One region of the Collibacillus ludicampi genome, then DNA from elsewhere that is predicted to be linked to it. Evidence: riboswitches for the same ligand, from Rfam matches in the RefSeq annotation. Region 1 holds a riboswitch; each other region holds the start of a gene.
What was found. A riboswitch is a leader RNA that binds a small molecule or an ion and turns the genes downstream of it on or off. The one in region 1 is predicted to bind S-adenosylmethionine.

Region 1 (4,217 bases):
ACGGTCCGAGGAAAGCGGCGAATGATACGAGATAAACGATGAGTTGCCGATTCATGCGATCACCCTTTCTCCAAGAGGCAAATTTTTATATACGAGCATGGCTAGTAATGTCCCTTTACGATGATACATGTCGTACTCTTAAGTGTCATCTTGTTGCGGGAAGCATAGGAAGATAACAACAAAAATGGCCACCTTGAGGTGGCTTTTTAAACAACTTCTAACTGCTCATTTTTTCTTCTTTTTCTCTTGTGCTTGCTCTTTGCCTTTTTCTTTCTCGGTACCTTTTTTCTTCTCTTTCTTTTCGGGTGCGGGAGCGAAGACTTTTCCGATATAGTTGCCTGCCAATTCTACCCGGTACTTTCGATTGGGCTCAATTTTTTGGTACTCTTTTTTATCAAGGGTGAACGTCATCGTATGCATCATACTCCGATTGATACCCTTGATCGTCTGTGAAATCATCAATCGTGCCACGACCTGGTAGGTCTTGACTTTCAAGAAACGGAAAGGTCCTTCCTCACGTACGGGCTGTCGTACGATTTTCTTCCCGAGTACGAAGATCTCCTTCGTTTCTTTGTACGTGTTATACTGTACGTCGAACTGCTCTTTCTGCTTTTGGAACCGGCGAAACGCATATATATATAAACCGATGAGCAGTGCGATTGGAATGAGAATCCAAATCCATGTTGAAATCGTCATATCCTAGCCCCCTGTCTTTCTATGTAAGATTATAAGTGAATTGGGTCACAAGTTCTAGTGCCAATCCCTTTTCTTACTACATGAAATAAAAATTTTCCTGAATGGATCGTGCTATTCTGTGGACGAAAAGTTAGAATATGTATCATAGAGGGAAAAGATTTAAAAAATTGATAACTTGACGAAGAGTGAGGTGCCAAATGTGAAGGTCGTTGTTATGAACGGAAGCGCCAGGGTAGGCGCCAACACAAAAACGGTAGCCGAATACATTCGGACGGAACTCGCGAACCACGGGGTAACGGTCGATCTCTTTGATGTTCGTGAACATATGTTGCCGATCTTTCAAGGAGATGAAGCACAAAGCAACGATCCCCATGTACAGTATTTACACAAAATTGCCCTCGAAGCAGACGCATTTATCATCTGCACACCCGAGTATCATAATGGGATGTCGGGCGCTTTAAAAAATGCGTTGGATTTCTTGAGCAACACTCATTTCCGTGATAAACCGGTAGGTATCGTGGCCGTTGCCGGTGGCGGCAAAGGCGGTATCAATGCCCTCAATAATATGCGCATCGTGCTGCGGGGACTCTATGCGCTCGTCATGCCCGGACAAGTGGTTGTCGATAAAGCGTATGTGGAGAACGGCCAGATCACGAATTCCTTGCTGAAACAGAATCTCTCGGCTCTCGTCGATCAAATCGTACAAATAGGTAAAGCTTTGCGAGGAAATCGGTCGACCTTCTGACTGAGGAAACGGTGAATTTCCCAAAAGCGGAAATTCACCGTTTTCTCTTGACAAGATTCGCGCTGGCAGTCAAACTAGAGTACAATGATATGAATAGTAGAACACTTCTATCCAGAGTGGTGGAGGGAACTGGCCCTGTGAAACCACAGCAACCGGTGTTTTCATACGGTGCTAATTCCAGCAGAATGCGTTTCTGGAAGATAGGAGAGTTGTCGCTTTTGACAGTTGAGCCCTCTCCTTGATCAGGTGAGGGTTTTCTTATACAGGGAAGTGGCAAGAAAGGGAGAGGCATGTGCGCGAACCTACACGAATCGAGAAACAGATGGAAAAGAAAATCCTCGTCTTGGACGGGGCTATGGGAACGATGATACAACGAGAAGCGCTGTCTTCAGAAGATTTTGGCGGCGAGCAGTATGAAGGTTGCAATGAAATGTTGAACCTGACCCGTCCGGATGTGATCCGCAAAATCCATGAGGCATATCTGGAGGCGGGAGCCGATATCATTGAAACGAACACGTTCGGAGCGACGAGCGTCGTTTTGGCGGAGTACGATTTGCAATCGCGTGCTGAGGAAATCAATCGGGCAGCGGCGAAATTGGCTGTCGAAGCGGCCCGAAAATGGTCCACTCCCGAGTGGCCGCGCTTTGTGGCGGGATCCATGGGCCCGACAACGAAAACATTGTCAGTTACCGGCGGGATCACGTTCGATCAATTGGTTGAAAGTTATTATGAACAGGCGCGTGCCTTGATTCAGGGCGGAGTCGATGTCTTGTTGCTGGAGACTTCTCAGGATATGTTGAACGTGAAAGCGGGGACGATCGGAATCCGGCGAGCTTTTCAAGAGTTGGATCGTGAACTCCCGATCATGATTTCAGGAACGATCGAACCGATGGGTACCACACTGGCGGGCCAAAATATCGAAGCTTTTTACATTTCGATCGAACATCTGCACCCTCTGTCCGTAGGTTTGAACTGCGCGACGGGTCCGGAATTCATGCGCGATCACCTGCGCACATTGTCGGATCTCGCCCGATGCGGTGTCAGTTGTTATCCGAATGCGGGTTTGCCGGATGAGGATGGGCATTATCATGAAACACCCGCCGCGTTGGCCAAAAAAATGGCCGGCTTTGCCGAACAGGGATGGATCAATATTGCGGGAGGTTGCTGCGGGACAACTCCGGAACACATTCGTGCCCTTGCAGAGGCGATGAAAGAGTATACCCCTCGAAAGAAAGCGGGGAACCATCCTCCCGCCGTTTCGGGGATTGAACCGGTATACGTGGAGGCGGATAACCGCCCGGTCCTCGTAGGAGAGCGCACGAATGTCATTGGTTCCAAAAAGTTTCGCGAACTGATTGCAGCGGGCAAATATGAAGAGGCATCGGAAATCGCGCGGACGCAGGTGAAGCGGGGAGCGCACGTGATCGATATCTGCCTGGCCGACCCTGATCGTGATGAATTGGCCGATATGGAGAAATTTCTGCAGTTCGTCGTCAAAAAAGTGAAAGTGCCTCTCATGCTCGACTCGACAGATGCGAAAGTCATCGAGACAGCTCTCAAGTATTCCCAGGGAAAAGCGATCATCAACTCCATTAACCTGGAGGACGGCGAAAAGCGGTTTGCCGAAATCATTCCCCTGATTCACCAGTTTGGTGCGGCAGTTGTCGTCGGTACGATCGATGAAGCGGGCATGGCGACCACGAAAGAGCGGAAATTGGAGATTGCCAAACGTTCCTATGATTTGCTTACAAAAAAATACGGTTTGCAGCCGCAAGACATCATCTTCGATCCACTCGTCTTTCCGGTGGGGACTGGAGATGAAGCGTACATCGGTTCGGCGGCGGAAACGGTGGAAGGCATTCGTCTGATCAAAGAGGCGATGCCCGAATGCCAGACGATTCTCGGCATTAGCAACGTCTCCTTTGGACTTCCTCCCGCGGGCCGTGAAGTGTTGAATGCCGTTTTTCTCTATCACTGTACGCGTGCCGGATTGGATTACGCGATTGTGAATACGGAGAAATTGGAGCGCTACGCTTCCGTTCCGGAAGAGGAGAGACGCTTGGCGGAGGATCTGTTGTTCCGTACAAGCCCCGAAACGCTCGCCACGTTTACGGCGTTTTACCGGGAAAAGAAAGTCAGCCAAAAAGCGGCAGATAACTCGTTGCTGTCTTTGGAAGAAAGGCTTGCGCGCTATGTGATCGAAGGGGCGAAAGACGGGTTGATTGATGATTTACAGGAGGCGTTGAAGAAATATTCGCCGTTGGAAATCATCAACGGTCCATTGATGGCGGGCATGGAAGAAGTGGGACGCTTGTTTAATGACAATGAACTGATCGTCGCTGAGGTGTTGCAGAGTGCGGAAGTGATGAAAGCGTCCGTTGCTTTTCTTGAGCCGTATATGGAACGCACGGAAACGGCGGTGAAAGGAAAGATCCTTCTGGCGACGGTCAAAGGGGATGTCCACGATATCGGGAAAAACCTCGTGGAGATCATTCTGTCTAACAATGGTTATCAGGTGGTCAACCTGGGGATCAAAGTGCCGCCGGAACAACTGATTCGCGCGTATCATGAAGAGAAGCCGGATGCGATCGGGTTATCAGGCTTGCTTGTCAAATCGGCGCAGCAAATGGTTGTCACCGCACAAGATTTGCGCGCTGCCGGGATCGATGTGCCTTTATTCGTCGGCGGTGCGGCTCTCACACGCAAGTTCACGATGACGAGAATCGCGCCTGAGTATGACGGAATCGTCCTCTACGCAAAAGATGCGATGGAAGGA
Region 2 (4,217 bases), 3.1 Mb from region 1:
GCCCGGAAACTGTTAGGAACATGAAAACGCGAGAAACATCAATTAACCATGTAAAAATGGGAGGGCCGAATGCGACGCCAAAAAAACGTACGGCACCATAAAAGGAAGTGACGATACCCCTTTCTTCTTTGGAGACAGCCGATGTTATCAATGTGTTCAGGCAAGGGAGTGTAAGACCCGTACCGATCCCGGAAATGACGAGAAAGAAAAGCAAAACATAAGGATTACGAAAGAAAGCGGCAGATGCGAGAGAGCCTGCAAGCAGGAAAAAACCTGTTACGACAAGCCATTTCATAAGACCAAATCGTTTTTTGATTTTTATTCCTGTGATATAAGATGTACTTGCCATAGCTAGCAATGGAACGGCAAGGATTCCGCCTTTGGGGATCCCATCGATACGATATTGTTCTTCAAGAAGTTGAGACAAATAAAAAAGTACACCAAATAGAATGAACAAAGCGCACGCTCCAGCGAAATAAGCGGTAAGTAACCATTTCCATTCCCTCTTAAAAATGATTTTGAGTGTTTGCATATACTGTGAAAATGGTTGAGGTTCACCCTGCATCGCAGGTTCTTTGATTAAGAACCATAAGAGGAGAACAGAAAGGCTGCAGAGAATGGGGAATGTAAAAAAAGCGGCATACCAGACGATCATTGCGACGAGAACGCCGAGTATGGGGGACAATACTTTACCCAATCCGTTTGCCGCTTCATTGATACCCAGTACCTTGCTGCGTTGATCCCCTTTAAAAATATCGCTGATGAGTGCCATCGTGATCGGAGCTGTCCCTGCGGCGCCTGCGCCCTGAAGAACTCTTCCTAACATAATCATCCAGTATGGGTTTTTTGATAACCATGCGGAAAGACCCGCCACCAGTCCCCCAAGCGCATACAGAACCAAGGAAGGTATGATCACGTTTTTTCTTCCATAACGGTCAGACAAGTATCCTGCAAATGGTATAATGATGCCAGCAGGAACGGAAAACAAGGTGATGACGAGACTGACTTGTAATTTGCTGATGTGAAGTTGTTCTTGCATGGTAGGCAGGATCGGTATGAGCATCGAATTGCCTAATACCATAATCAGTGGCACGAGTGAAAGTGCAATGACAGGCCAAACAGACAAAGTTGTTTTGGCTCGCTCTGTTTGCTTTGTGTCCGTTTCACTCATACGATCGCTCCTTTCATAGGGATATTTTGCGCGATTTCATAAACGCTATGACTGGCAAGACTTGTAGAGGAGAAGAAACGACCTGTGGAGGTGGAAATGGTTACCACAAATTGGAAAGAACACCTTTGGTTAGAGGTGGAAAACAGGGGACATGAAATCATCAGGCTTGCAGAGCAATTTCAAAATACGCCGGAGACAGGTTTTTCGGAATTTCAAACGAGCCGTATGCTCGCGGACTACTTTAAACATATCCCTAATCTAGATGTGAAATGGGGTATCGCAGTCACCGGTGTCGCTGCATCCTTATATACAGGACGCCCAGGCCCTCGCATAGCCGTTACGGCGGATCTGGATGGGCTGGAGAACGGACATTTATGCGGGCATCATATGCAAATTTCTACGATGGCGGCAACAGCCATGATTTTGGCGAACTGTGGCATCATGCATTGGGCAGGAGGAGAGGTGCGGTTTCTCGCATGTCCTGCAGAAGAATATGAGGAAAGCGAATACCGCAAAAAGCTTTTGCTAGAACGACGAATTATGGATTGGTCAGGAAAGCTGGATTTCCTGCAGAGAGGATTATTTGATGATATCGATGCGGTTATATCCGTACATCTCGCTGATGATCTCCCTGAACGACGGGTGATTGTAGGTTTTCAAACGGAGGGTTTTTGGCTTCTGCGGCTGATTTGTGAATACCAAGGTTCACGATTTCGCGCATGGTGCCAGATCCATCAACATCTGCAAGAATGGATTCGACTTGTGCAGGCGGATGGACAACGGCGTGTTGTGCTGAGCGAAAAAGGAGGGGATGGGGCGATTGAGATAGTATTGTATATTTTTGAAACTTCTTACGACGAAGTTATCCAGGAAAGGTTGATACAACAACTGAGAAACTCGATTCGACAGGTTTTTTTCCGGTTTCATATAGAAAAAGAAAACGGATATGCTCCTTTCTCCCAAGACAGTGTATTAACCGATCTTGCTTCACAGCAGATTACACGACTGCTCGGTAAAGATGCGGTCATGATTCGTCCTGTGATACAAGGAGCGACTGATCTAGGGAATGTAGCGAGACGCATCCCGACCATTCAACCGCTCATCGGCGGTACAAGAGGTCATACCCACTCCCAATCCTTTCATGTTGTGGACAAATGGATGGCTTATATTTTTCCAGTGAAGCTAATGATTGGTATGATCATAGACATTCTTTTTGGGAAATATCTCTTGACGAACAGGAAGACTGTAAAGTAAAATATAACATAAATTGAATAGATTCTGATTCTTATCCAGAGTTGGCGGAGGGACTGGCCCGATGAAGCCCGGCAACCGGCATCTTTCGATGCAGCGGTGCCAATTCCTGCAGGATTACCATCCTGAGAGATAAGAGATTCCGTTCTGGAAACCGTAGTCTTTCTCTTAGGAGAAAGACTTTTTTATTTTATGTTTGAAGGAGAGTTGATCACGATGAGAATGGACACATTATTAGCGCAAGTCGGAAATCGCAAGGATCCCGTAACGGGTGCGATCTCTTTTCCTATTCATCATTCCACGACATTTGCTCATCCCTCTTTAGGACAAAGTACCGGTTTTGATTATACGCGCACCTTAAATCCAACTCGGAAAGTTTTGGAAGAAGCGATAGCGGAACTGGAAGGTGGGTGCCGGGGATTTGCCTTCGCTTCCGGAATGGCAGCTGTTTCCTGTGTGTTCACTCTTTTTCGTCCCGGTGATCACCTGATTGTTTCCAATGACTTGTACGGAGGTACGTATCGGTTATTGGAGCAAGTATTTCGTTCATATGGATTAGAAGCCACTTATATAGATACATCGGATCTGAACGCGGTGGAGGCTTCGCTCTTGCCTTCAACAAAAGCGGTGTTTGTGGAAACCCCAACAAATCCGACAATGAAAATTACCGATTTGCAAGAACTTTGCCGTTTTGCAAAGAGGCATAATATTCTCTCGATTGTGGATAATACGTTTATGACTCCCTATTTGCAAAGACCTCTTGATTGGGGAGCAGATCTTGTCGTCCATTCAGCTACAAAGTATCTTGGAGGTCATAACGATGTCCTTGCAGGATTGGTGGTTGCCCGAGATCCGGAGTTGGCGGAACGGTTGTATTTCTTGCAAAATTCAATCGGTGCCGTTTTGGGACCTCAGGATTGTTGGCTATTGCTGCGGGGGATCAAAACACTTGCTTTGCGTATGGAACGTCATCAAGAAAATGCTTGGCGCGTGGCTCAATGGCTGTCTCAACATCCACTTGTGGAAAAAGTTTATTATCCAGGGCTCGAAACTCACCCCGGGTATGATGTACAAAAGAAACAGAGCAAGGGCTTTGGAGGAATGCTGTCATTCGATGTGGTGGATGAACGCCTTGTCGAACACATTCTTTCTGCAGTTCGACTGGTTACATTCGCCGAAAGTCTAGGTGGGGTAGAATCTCTGATCACGTATCCAGCCCGACAGACTCATTTTGACATCCCGGAAGAGATTCGCAATTCTTTAGGAGTGACGAACCGTCTATTGCGTTTCTCCGTAGGAATCGAACATCATGAAGATATCATTTCGGATCTGGATCACGCATTGACCGTCTCCGGTTCCGTTCTGGAAAGATCTTGAGCAATTGACATCTGCTTGTGAATCGGGTCGAACATATGATACATTCGGGTAGACACCGCCGAGTTTTCTCTCCAAAGTGCAAACGCCTTGCGGGGGTACCCTACGCTCGGCACACGAATTTTTCCAAGTTATAAAAAAGGAGGTATATTAATATCGAATCGGAAGCTTTGCAGATCGTTCATCAGAGTCTTTTTTTAATGATTATCGTTTTGTTGACGGGAATGCTGGCTGGAAAACTGGCCGATTCTCTTAAAATTCCTGATGTTGCTATCTTTCTGCTAGCGGGCATCATCATCGGTCCTTTTTTCCACTTGGTTCATGTACCGGTCGGATCGACGTTCAATCAATTTGTCATCGTCCTTGTAGCCACCCTGATTCTTTTTGATGGGGGACGCGGCATTAGCTTTCGTGTATTAAA
Region 3 (4,217 bases), 200 kb from region 1:
CACTGTATCCGATCACTCCGAAAATTTCACCCTTATTCACCTGGAGAGAAACGTTTTTCAACGCATCCACTTTTCCTTTTTTTGTATAAAAAGTTTTGGACACATTTGACAGTTGAATCACTCTCTCCACTCCTTTCATTTTCTTTGATTCTTACCAGGACGGAATCACAGATCCCTTGAATTGCTTTTCGATAAACGCTTTGACTTCTGGCGAATGATAAGCTTTTTCAAGTTTCTTAATGACCGGATCATTTTTGTTTTCCGTACGGACAGCCACCAAGTTCACATAGGGTGAATCTTTACCTTCCATAAAAATGGCATCTCGAGAAGGCAAGAAACCATGCTCGATGGCAAAGTTCGTGTTGATCGCGGCAGCTGTCAGTTCATCTAACTGACGCGGAATTTGGGATGCTTCCAGTTCCACAAACTGCACATTTTTCGGATTTTCCACAATATTCTTTGGCGTCAAATGATTTCCTGTGTTATCCTGTTTCATCTTAATGACTCCCGCTTTTTCGAATAATTGGAGGGCTCGCTCTTCGTTCACAGGATCGTTTGGAACACCGAGTTTCGCTCCATTAGGTATATCCTTGATATTCTTAATCTTGTTAGAATAGATCCCCATTGGGAATGTCACGGTATTAAACACATCAACAAGATCGAGATGTCGGTCTTTCTTAAACTGCTCGAGATAGGGCTTTGTTTGGAAGCTGTTTGCGTCCAATTCTTTTTCCGATAGAGCGATGTTGGGCATTACATAATCATTAAACACTTTGATTTCTATATCCAGCCCATCTTTCTTTGCCACTTCTTTTACTTTTTCCATAATTTGTTCATGCGGTCCCGCAGTCACCCCAATCACCAGTTTGTTATCACTAAGCTTATTTGACTCTCCGCTCGACTGTTGACCGCAACCTGATAAAAAAGATGTAAGAATCATCGCGATAGATAGAAATAGTTTCCCTTTTTTCATGTTGAAAATCCCCCTTATCTTTTTGCATGTTGAAATATGATCTCTTCAAGTTCGTTTATAGCCTCTATCAGATCAGATTCATTGTAAGACTCGTCCATATAATGGATCGATTCTCCCTTTGCGAGCGTATATTGTGCAATCAACTGTATGCAGTTTTGATCACCAGGGTGAATCCCCAAATCTTTCAGACAGTATGGAAGATGAATCAATTTATAAAAGTCCACTAATCGGTTGATTTCAGTAAATTTTTTTTCGAGAGCCAGTTGTACCAGAATGCCGTATGCCACCTTTTCACCGTGCAACAAGTGATGTGTCTCATAAATATGTGTAAGCGCATTATGGACAGAATGAGCGCCGGCAATTCTGCCATATTTGTCACCAAACCCTCCTACCATTCCGCCAATCATCACAATGCTTTCAACCACTCGAAGGAACGCAGGGTTTAACGTTTTTCGTTGCGCTGCCTGTATAGCCTCAAAGCCGTCTTTCAATAAAACATCTTTACATAATTCTGCGGATTTAATTGCCATTTGTACGGCCATCGGTTTGTTCGTTAATGTTCTCGTTAAAGCCTCCGCCTCGTACCACTTGGCAAGTGTATCGCCAATTCCTGCACGCAATGTTGAAAGAGGCGCATTCAATAAAATCTCAGGCTCTACCAGAACAAGCAGAGTTCCTTTCGGAAAAACATCAAACCGGATATACTGTCCTTCATCGTTATATATGACGCTAAGCGGTGTCCATGCTGCACATGTGGAGGCGAGGGTGGGAATCAAAATAGCCGGAAGACCGGACCGGTTTGCCACCGATTTTGCCAGATCCAATACTTTGCCACCACCTACGCCAATGACGACGTGTGACTTAAACTCTTCTGCTTTGTTTGTCAACCGATTTATTTCACTGTCAGAGCACTCGCCATGATACTTTTCTATCCAAAATTCAAAATTGGTCTTGTGCGGGAAATAAGATTTAGAAGCTTCCCAGGACTTTTCTCCGGTTATTAGCAAACCTTTTTGAAATCGGTATGTATTTAATAACCGATCGATTTGTTCTAAAATGCCCGGTTGACAAATATAGCTGTCAGGTCCCGATCTAACTGTAATCATCAATAATCATCCCTCCTTTGAAATGAAAAACGCCTCCTGAAAGATTCAGAGAGGCGTTAACTCGTAACTCCTACTCTCTTATCTTTCAAAACATTACGTTTTGCAGGAATTAGCACCTGACCGTATCATTCACGGTTGGTTGCCGGGTTTCATCGGGCCAGTCCCTCCACCACTCTGGATAAGAGAATCCGTAATATTCATAGTAACCATATTGAATTATTATGGATTATATATCCATGTTCATTTATCGTCAAGTGTTTTTATAAATGGAATGGGATACGGATCGGTACGGGAAGTGATAAGATAATTTTTTCAAAGGAAAAATATTACTCTCTGTCTAATATAAGATGTATCGATCATACACAAAAAGGGAGATGAGTTTTCATGTTCGATAAAATCATCAAAGATATTTTTCTTGGAGATCGTACAATTACCATAAAGAAAGATCGCAAAGATCAACGGATCGCTCAAATAACCGGTCCAGACATTCACCTAGAAATGAGGGTCAAGGGAAATCAGCTGCAGATCAGAATTCCTACTCATCAATTAGGATGGAATAGCATTTCATTTGAACATTTGTCAAAAGTATTCGATGAATTAGGATGTTCGGGAGAAATCGCAAAATATATCGGGCGATAGAAATGATTCGCTTTTCTAGGTATCGAAGAATAGGTACCTACATCAAAAATATGGGGTTGAGGGAGCATCCAGTGAAGAAGTACAGATTTAAAATACCGCTATGGAAATTGAGCTTACGCACGATCGATTTGCTTGATGAAGATGGGAATAAGGTTGGTGAGATGCAGCGGTATTTCAAATATAAGTGGCATTGGTTCATCGATTTAATATTCGATCATCTAATTTTCAATGTACAAGCTAGGGATATCCATGGAAAAACGCGTATTGATATTATGGAATTATTCAACTTCAAATCTTTAATTAGGGATAAATGGAGACTGGAAATTACAGATGAAGCCGGAAGGGTAAAGACATCCGAAATCAATAACAAGACTGTAATCAAGACAAATGAGCGGATTGTATATGAAGGTCTCAATCATAAGATCATGGTCATGCGAGATATCGGAGAAAAGATCGTCCGTTTCACGGATATGGAGACAAAGCAAATCTTGGCGACTGCTTCCTATGAAAGTATTACGAAGTTTACGAGCATAGACGTAACCATTTTCAATGAATCGTTAACGATCTATGAGGTCGCATGCATTTACTTATTGTTGAGAGTTAAGCATTGAGGTAGCGAAGGGATATGCATATAGAGATGAATCACGCAAAGTAAGGCGATTTTTAAATGAAATCAATGGGCGTGAGATTATCAAAAACAGAATCGTAACTTCCACCTGGTGTAAGAGAGAAGCGGTCATTTGATGACAGCGTTGATACATACGGAGGGGATAGACCAACCTTGGCATTTGAATCCCCTCCTCACAATTATCACATTTTTATGAATTATTTATTGCAATTACAAACCAATTTCATAATTTGGTACGCAAAACCCATAGCTCAGGGAAGAAACGTTGATCGAGAACTTTTTTGAGATAATTCACCCCTGATGAACCGCCTGTTCCCATCTTGAAACCGATGATTCGCTCAACGGTTTTCATATGGCGAAAACGCCACTGTTGCAGCCAGTCTTCTATATCGACCAATTTCTCCGCTAATTCATAGAGATCCCAGTACGTTTCGACATCCCGATAGACTGTAAGCCAGGCTGCTTCTACACTGGGATCCGCTTCGTAAGGTTGGGTATAATCTCTATGCAGTACACGTGGATGAATTTCAAATCCTGCTTTTGACAGTGCTTGTATCGATACGTCGTATAGACTGGGTGCATGCAATGCTTCGTTTAACCGATCGTATAATTCCTGGTCTTTTTTGTAAATTTCAAGGATATGATGGGTTTTATATCCTAATGCAAACTCGATCATCCTGTATTGGTAAGATTGAAATCCGGATGCTTGCCCCAATTTGTCGCGAAACTCCATATATTCGGTAGGTGTCAGCGTGGATAGAACATCCCAAGACTCAATGATTTGCGATTGAATTTTGGAGACCCGGGCCAGCATTTTAAAAGCGGCAGAAAGATTACCTTTCTGGATCGAATCAGTCGCGGCTTTTATCTC
Region 4 (4,217 bases), 2.1 Mb from region 1:
CCGGCGGGGGTGACGCACTTGGTGAAGTTCGCGTGCAACTGAAGCAAAATGAAGTGGTGTCCAACGGGAGAGCGGTATCAACTGACGTTCTGGTGGCGAGCGCCAAAGCATACCTTGATGCGGTCAATCGCATTATTAAGAAACGTGTTGATGTGCAGGGTGCAGGATATCGCCACAAAACGATGAGTGTCTCGCAAGGCTAGTCATATTCGGGAACATCGACGGGATATCTCTTGGCAGGGATAATATTTCGGAAGGTTGTATGACTTTCTGAAAGCCCCGCAAAGAGTATCCTTGTCTCAAACGAGTATTTTCTAAATATTCATAAAATAATAAAGGAAAGGTGGAAGAACAGCATGCCAAAGATTGCACTGCTGCCAGGTGACGGTATTGGTCCGGAAATCATGAAAGAAGCGGTTAAAGTCCTGGAAGCGGTGTCCGAACGGTTTCAACGTACATGCACCTATGAGGTTCTGCCGATTGGTGGTGAAGCGATTGACCGCTATGGAGACCCGCTTCCTGAGGAAACTCTTCTTGGAGTCAAATGTGTGGATGCGGTGTTACTAGGAGCTGTAGGAGGGCCAAAGTGGGATAAAGAGCCAGCCCATAGGCGACCGGAGTCTGGCTTACTCAGACTTCGCAAGGGACTCGGTGTATACGCGAATTTACGTCCAATCGTGGCATGCGACTCTTTGTTAAATGTTTCCACATTGAAGCCTGAAATTTTGCGTGGTGTCGATATTTTAATCGTACGAGAACTTACTGGCGGGATCTATTTCGGCGCAAAAGAACGACACGCAGTTGAAGACGGGGAACAGGCAACCGATATGCTTGTCTATGAAACAAAAGAGATCGAGCGTGTCGTGCGCACGGCTTTCCATCTGGCGAGTCAAAGGCGTGGCCGTCTGGCTTCTGTGGATAAAGCGAATGTACTTGAATCTTCACGTCTTTGGAGGGAGACGGTCAATCGGATCGCCCCCGAGTATCCCGATGTTAAAGTGGAACATGTGCTCGTTGATAACTGTGCGATGCAACTGATTCGTAATCCGCGGCAATTTGATGTGATCGTTACGGAAAATATGTTTGGTGACATTCTATCCGATGAGGCTGCTATGTTAACCGGTTCGATCGGTATGTTACCATCCGCTTCGTTAGGGGCTGAAGTTGATTTGTATGAGCCGATCCACGGTTCGGCTCCAGACATCGCAGGAAAGGGGATTGCGAACCCGGTAGGCATCATTCTTTCGGTCGCCATGATGCTTCGCCATTCTTTCGGCTGGGAAGATGAAGCACAGGCGATCGAGCACGCTGTGAATCATGTGTTTCAAGAAGGATATAGAACGAAAGATCTTGCATCTGATAGCAGCTATTTCTTGCATACAGAAGAGTTTGGTAATAAGGTTGTAGAGGAAATTGTAAACTTCGAGATGGATTTCCTCTTCAGGCGGTATGCGACGATTTGAATAAGGTGAAAGTCCCTTCATAACGATGTTCGTCTTCATATTTATAAGTGTAAAGATCAAATCAAGGGCAGCATGGGAGAATTCCTGTGCTGCCCTTGTCTTTCGGAAACTATCCTCTTGGTTTCTTTTGTTTACCAAAAAAGACAAGCCCAATGATCAAAAGCATAAATGCAGCAAGATTTACCGCAAAAAAGAGAAAGAACACATCGATAATCATATCTTTCCCTCACTTACAGGAAGAGTTGACTTTATGATAACCGTAATCGTATGATCTCACTCGTAAAGTGAAAAAATTTTATTGACCCATACTTGAACTCGTGATATACTCCTACCGATAATAAAACACGTCGATGTGTGGTCACAACTTGATATGGATGGAGTTTCTCTTATCCAGAGAGGCGGAGGGACTGGCCCAATGAAGCCCGGCAACCCGTTTTGTGTGGATAACACAAAACATGGTGCCAATTCCTGCGGATGTGAATCCGGCAGATGAGAGCGAACGTAGGATAGTTACGCCCTTTTCCATGCCGGAAAAGGGTTTTTTCTTGTTCAATATGAAGGGTAAGGGGAGGTACAGGATTGTATTGATAGAGCTCATCAATCTTACGAAGGAATATCGATCGGGAAAACAATCGATTACCGCTTTGAAACATATCAATCTGCAAATTCACGAGGGGGAAATCTTCGGAATCATTGGTCACTCGGGTGCGGGTAAGAGTACGTTGATCCGTTGTATCAACCTGCTTGAACGGCCAACATCCGGAGAAGTGGTTGTCGATGGCGTTAATTTGACGGCACTCTCTCCATCTGAGTTACAAGCGAAACGCCGTTCGATCGGAATGATTTTTCAACATTTTAACTTGCTTTCATCGGCAACTGTGTTCGACAATGTTGCTTTTCCATTAAGACTCGCAAAAAGGCCGAAATCTGAGATTAAAGAAAAAGTGGATCGTTTGCTGCAACTCGTAGGTCTAGAAGCGCATAGCCACAAGTATCCGGCACAGCTTTCCGGAGGGCAAAAGCAAAGGGTCGGTATCGCGCGGGCGCTCGCTAACGACCCGAAGGTTTTGCTGTGTGATGAGGCGACTTCTGCGCTCGATCCGCAGACGACACAATCTATTCTCGATCTTCTGGTTGATATTAACCGAAAACTTGGTATTACAATCGTTTTGATCACACATGAAATGCATGTCATCCGCGCGATCTGCGACCGCGTTGCGGTGATCGATGGCGGAAATATCGTTGAATTGGGTAAAGTGGCCGAAGTATTCTTGAACCCGCGTCAGGATGTGACACGCGAATTTATTGCTCAGATCATTGAAAGCGAATTTGACCGTACGATCCTGCAAGAAACCCAAAAGGCTCATCATGAAACAAATGGAAATCGTCGGGTGGTTCAAGTCTCGTTTCTTGGCGCTTCCACATATGAGCCCATTTTATCGCGTGTGACCCAAACGCACGGTGTACACTTTAATATTTTACACGGAACGATTTCCCGGATGAAAGATGTACCTTATGGCCGACTGGTTCTTGAGTTGATCGGTTCACCGGAGTTGCTCGATGTTACGATTCGAGATTTGATCGCTAATCACTTGGAGGTGGAGGTGATCGGATGATGGAAAACGTGGTTTGGAGCGAAATTCTGCAAGCTTCCTATGAGACGTTGTACATGGTCGCATTATCGACAATATTTACAGTCATCATAGGGCTACCACTAGGTATTATCTTAGTTTTGACATCGAAAGGACATCTGCTTGAGAACAGGACAGTTTACCAATTATTAGCTCTCATCGTAAACATCTTTCGTTCCATACCGTTTATCATCTTGCTGATTCTGCTGATCCCATTTACCAAATTGATCGTCGGTACATCGATTGGTGTGGATGCAGCCATTCCGCCGCTTGTTATCGGAGCGGCTCCGTTCTTCGCCCGGCTGGTGGAAACAGCGTTGAGAGAGGTGGATCGCGGGGTGATTGAAGCGGCCCAATCGATGGGGGCAACTACTTGGCAGATCATTTGGAAAGTTCTGCTCCCGGAAGCGCGTCCAGGTCTTATTGCCGGTATCACGATAACAACCGTTTCTCTCGTCGGTTACTCGGCCATGTCGGGCGTGATTGGAGGTGGCGGTCTTGGAGATCTCGCTGTGCGTTATGGTTATCAAATGTTCCAGACAGATGTCATGTTGATAACGACCGCCATCATGATTGTCATGGTACAAGTCTTTCAAACGATGGGCGATAAGCTCGTCTTAAAATATACGCGCAAATAACTTAAAAAAAGAAAGGGAGTTGTTATGTATGTTGAAGAAAAAATGGTTATTACCCGCAGCATCTCTCGTACTCGCGATGTCATTGACGGCTTGTGGCCAAGCGAAGAAAGATGAAGCCGCTCCCACAAAAGACAGCGGCAAAGAAGTGACCTTGAAGGTCGGAGCAAGCGCTGTGCCACACGCGGAAATTCTCAATTACATCAAGCCTAAATTGAAGCAAGAAGGCGTCGAATTGGATGTAAAAGTATTTAATGACTACGTACAGCCGAATATTCAGTTGAATGAAAAACAATTGGATGCAAACTTCTTCCAACACATTCCTTATCTTGAGCAATTCAATAAAGATCACAATATGAATCTTGTTGATGTTGCGAAGGTTCACATTGAACCGATGGGTGTCTACACGAAAAAGGGTGAAGATATCAAAAAGGTGAAAGATGGCGCGACGATCAGCGTGCCCAACGATGCGACAAACGAAGGACGTG

Region 2: another riboswitch for S-adenosylmethionine. It lies ahead of DNHGIG_RS19220 (trans-sulfuration enzyme family protein); the one in region 1 lies ahead of metH (methionine synthase).
Region 3: another riboswitch for S-adenosylmethionine. It lies ahead of DNHGIG_RS04600 (iron-containing alcohol dehydrogenase family protein); the one in region 1 lies ahead of metH (methionine synthase).
Region 4: another riboswitch for S-adenosylmethionine. It lies ahead of DNHGIG_RS14205 (methionine ABC transporter ATP-binding protein); the one in region 1 lies ahead of metH (methionine synthase).

What each region holds. Positions count from the first base shown of each region.
Region 1 covers NZ_BOQE01000001.1:700,752-704,968, reverse strand. Annotated here, with positions in the region: gene DNHGIG_RS03640 (MFS transporter) at 1-55, opposite strand, end outside; gene DNHGIG_RS03635 (hypothetical protein) at 226-696, opposite strand; gene DNHGIG_RS03630 (NADPH-dependent FMN reductase) at 896-1,441, shown strand; SAM riboswitch class I at 1,546-1,648, shown strand; gene metH (methionine synthase) at 1,764-4,217, shown strand, end outside.
Region 2 covers NZ_BOQE01000001.1:3,802,700-3,806,916, reverse strand. Annotated here, with positions in the region: gene DNHGIG_RS19230 (MFS transporter) at 1-1,171, opposite strand, end outside; gene DNHGIG_RS19225 (M20/M25/M40 family metallo-hydrolase) at 1,268-2,425, shown strand; SAM riboswitch class I at 2,454-2,561, shown strand; gene DNHGIG_RS19220 (trans-sulfuration enzyme family protein) at 2,639-3,799, shown strand; partial or broken gene DNHGIG_RS19215 (cation:proton antiporter) at 3,997-4,217, shown strand, end outside.
Region 3 covers NZ_BOQE01000001.1:898,667-902,883, reverse strand. Annotated here, with positions in the region: gene DNHGIG_RS04610 (methionine ABC transporter ATP-binding protein) at 1-121, opposite strand, end outside; gene DNHGIG_RS04605 (MetQ/NlpA family ABC transporter substrate-binding protein) at 152-973, opposite strand; gene DNHGIG_RS04600 (iron-containing alcohol dehydrogenase family protein) at 988-2,079, opposite strand; SAM riboswitch class I at 2,155-2,264, opposite strand; gene DNHGIG_RS04595 (hypothetical protein) at 2,464-2,718, shown strand; gene DNHGIG_RS04590 (tubby C-terminal domain-like protein) at 2,790-3,329, shown strand; gene kynA (tryptophan 2,3-dioxygenase) at 3,570-4,217, opposite strand, start outside.
Region 4 covers NZ_BOQE01000001.1:2,803,356-2,807,572, forward strand. Annotated here, with positions in the region: gene DNHGIG_RS14195 (2-isopropylmalate synthase) at 1-203, shown strand, start outside; gene leuB (3-isopropylmalate dehydrogenase) at 357-1,463, shown strand; SAM riboswitch class I at 1,847-1,959, shown strand; gene DNHGIG_RS14205 (methionine ABC transporter ATP-binding protein) at 2,048-3,079, shown strand; gene DNHGIG_RS14210 (methionine ABC transporter permease) at 3,076-3,732, shown strand; gene DNHGIG_RS14215 (MetQ/NlpA family ABC transporter substrate-binding protein) at 3,761-4,217, shown strand, end outside.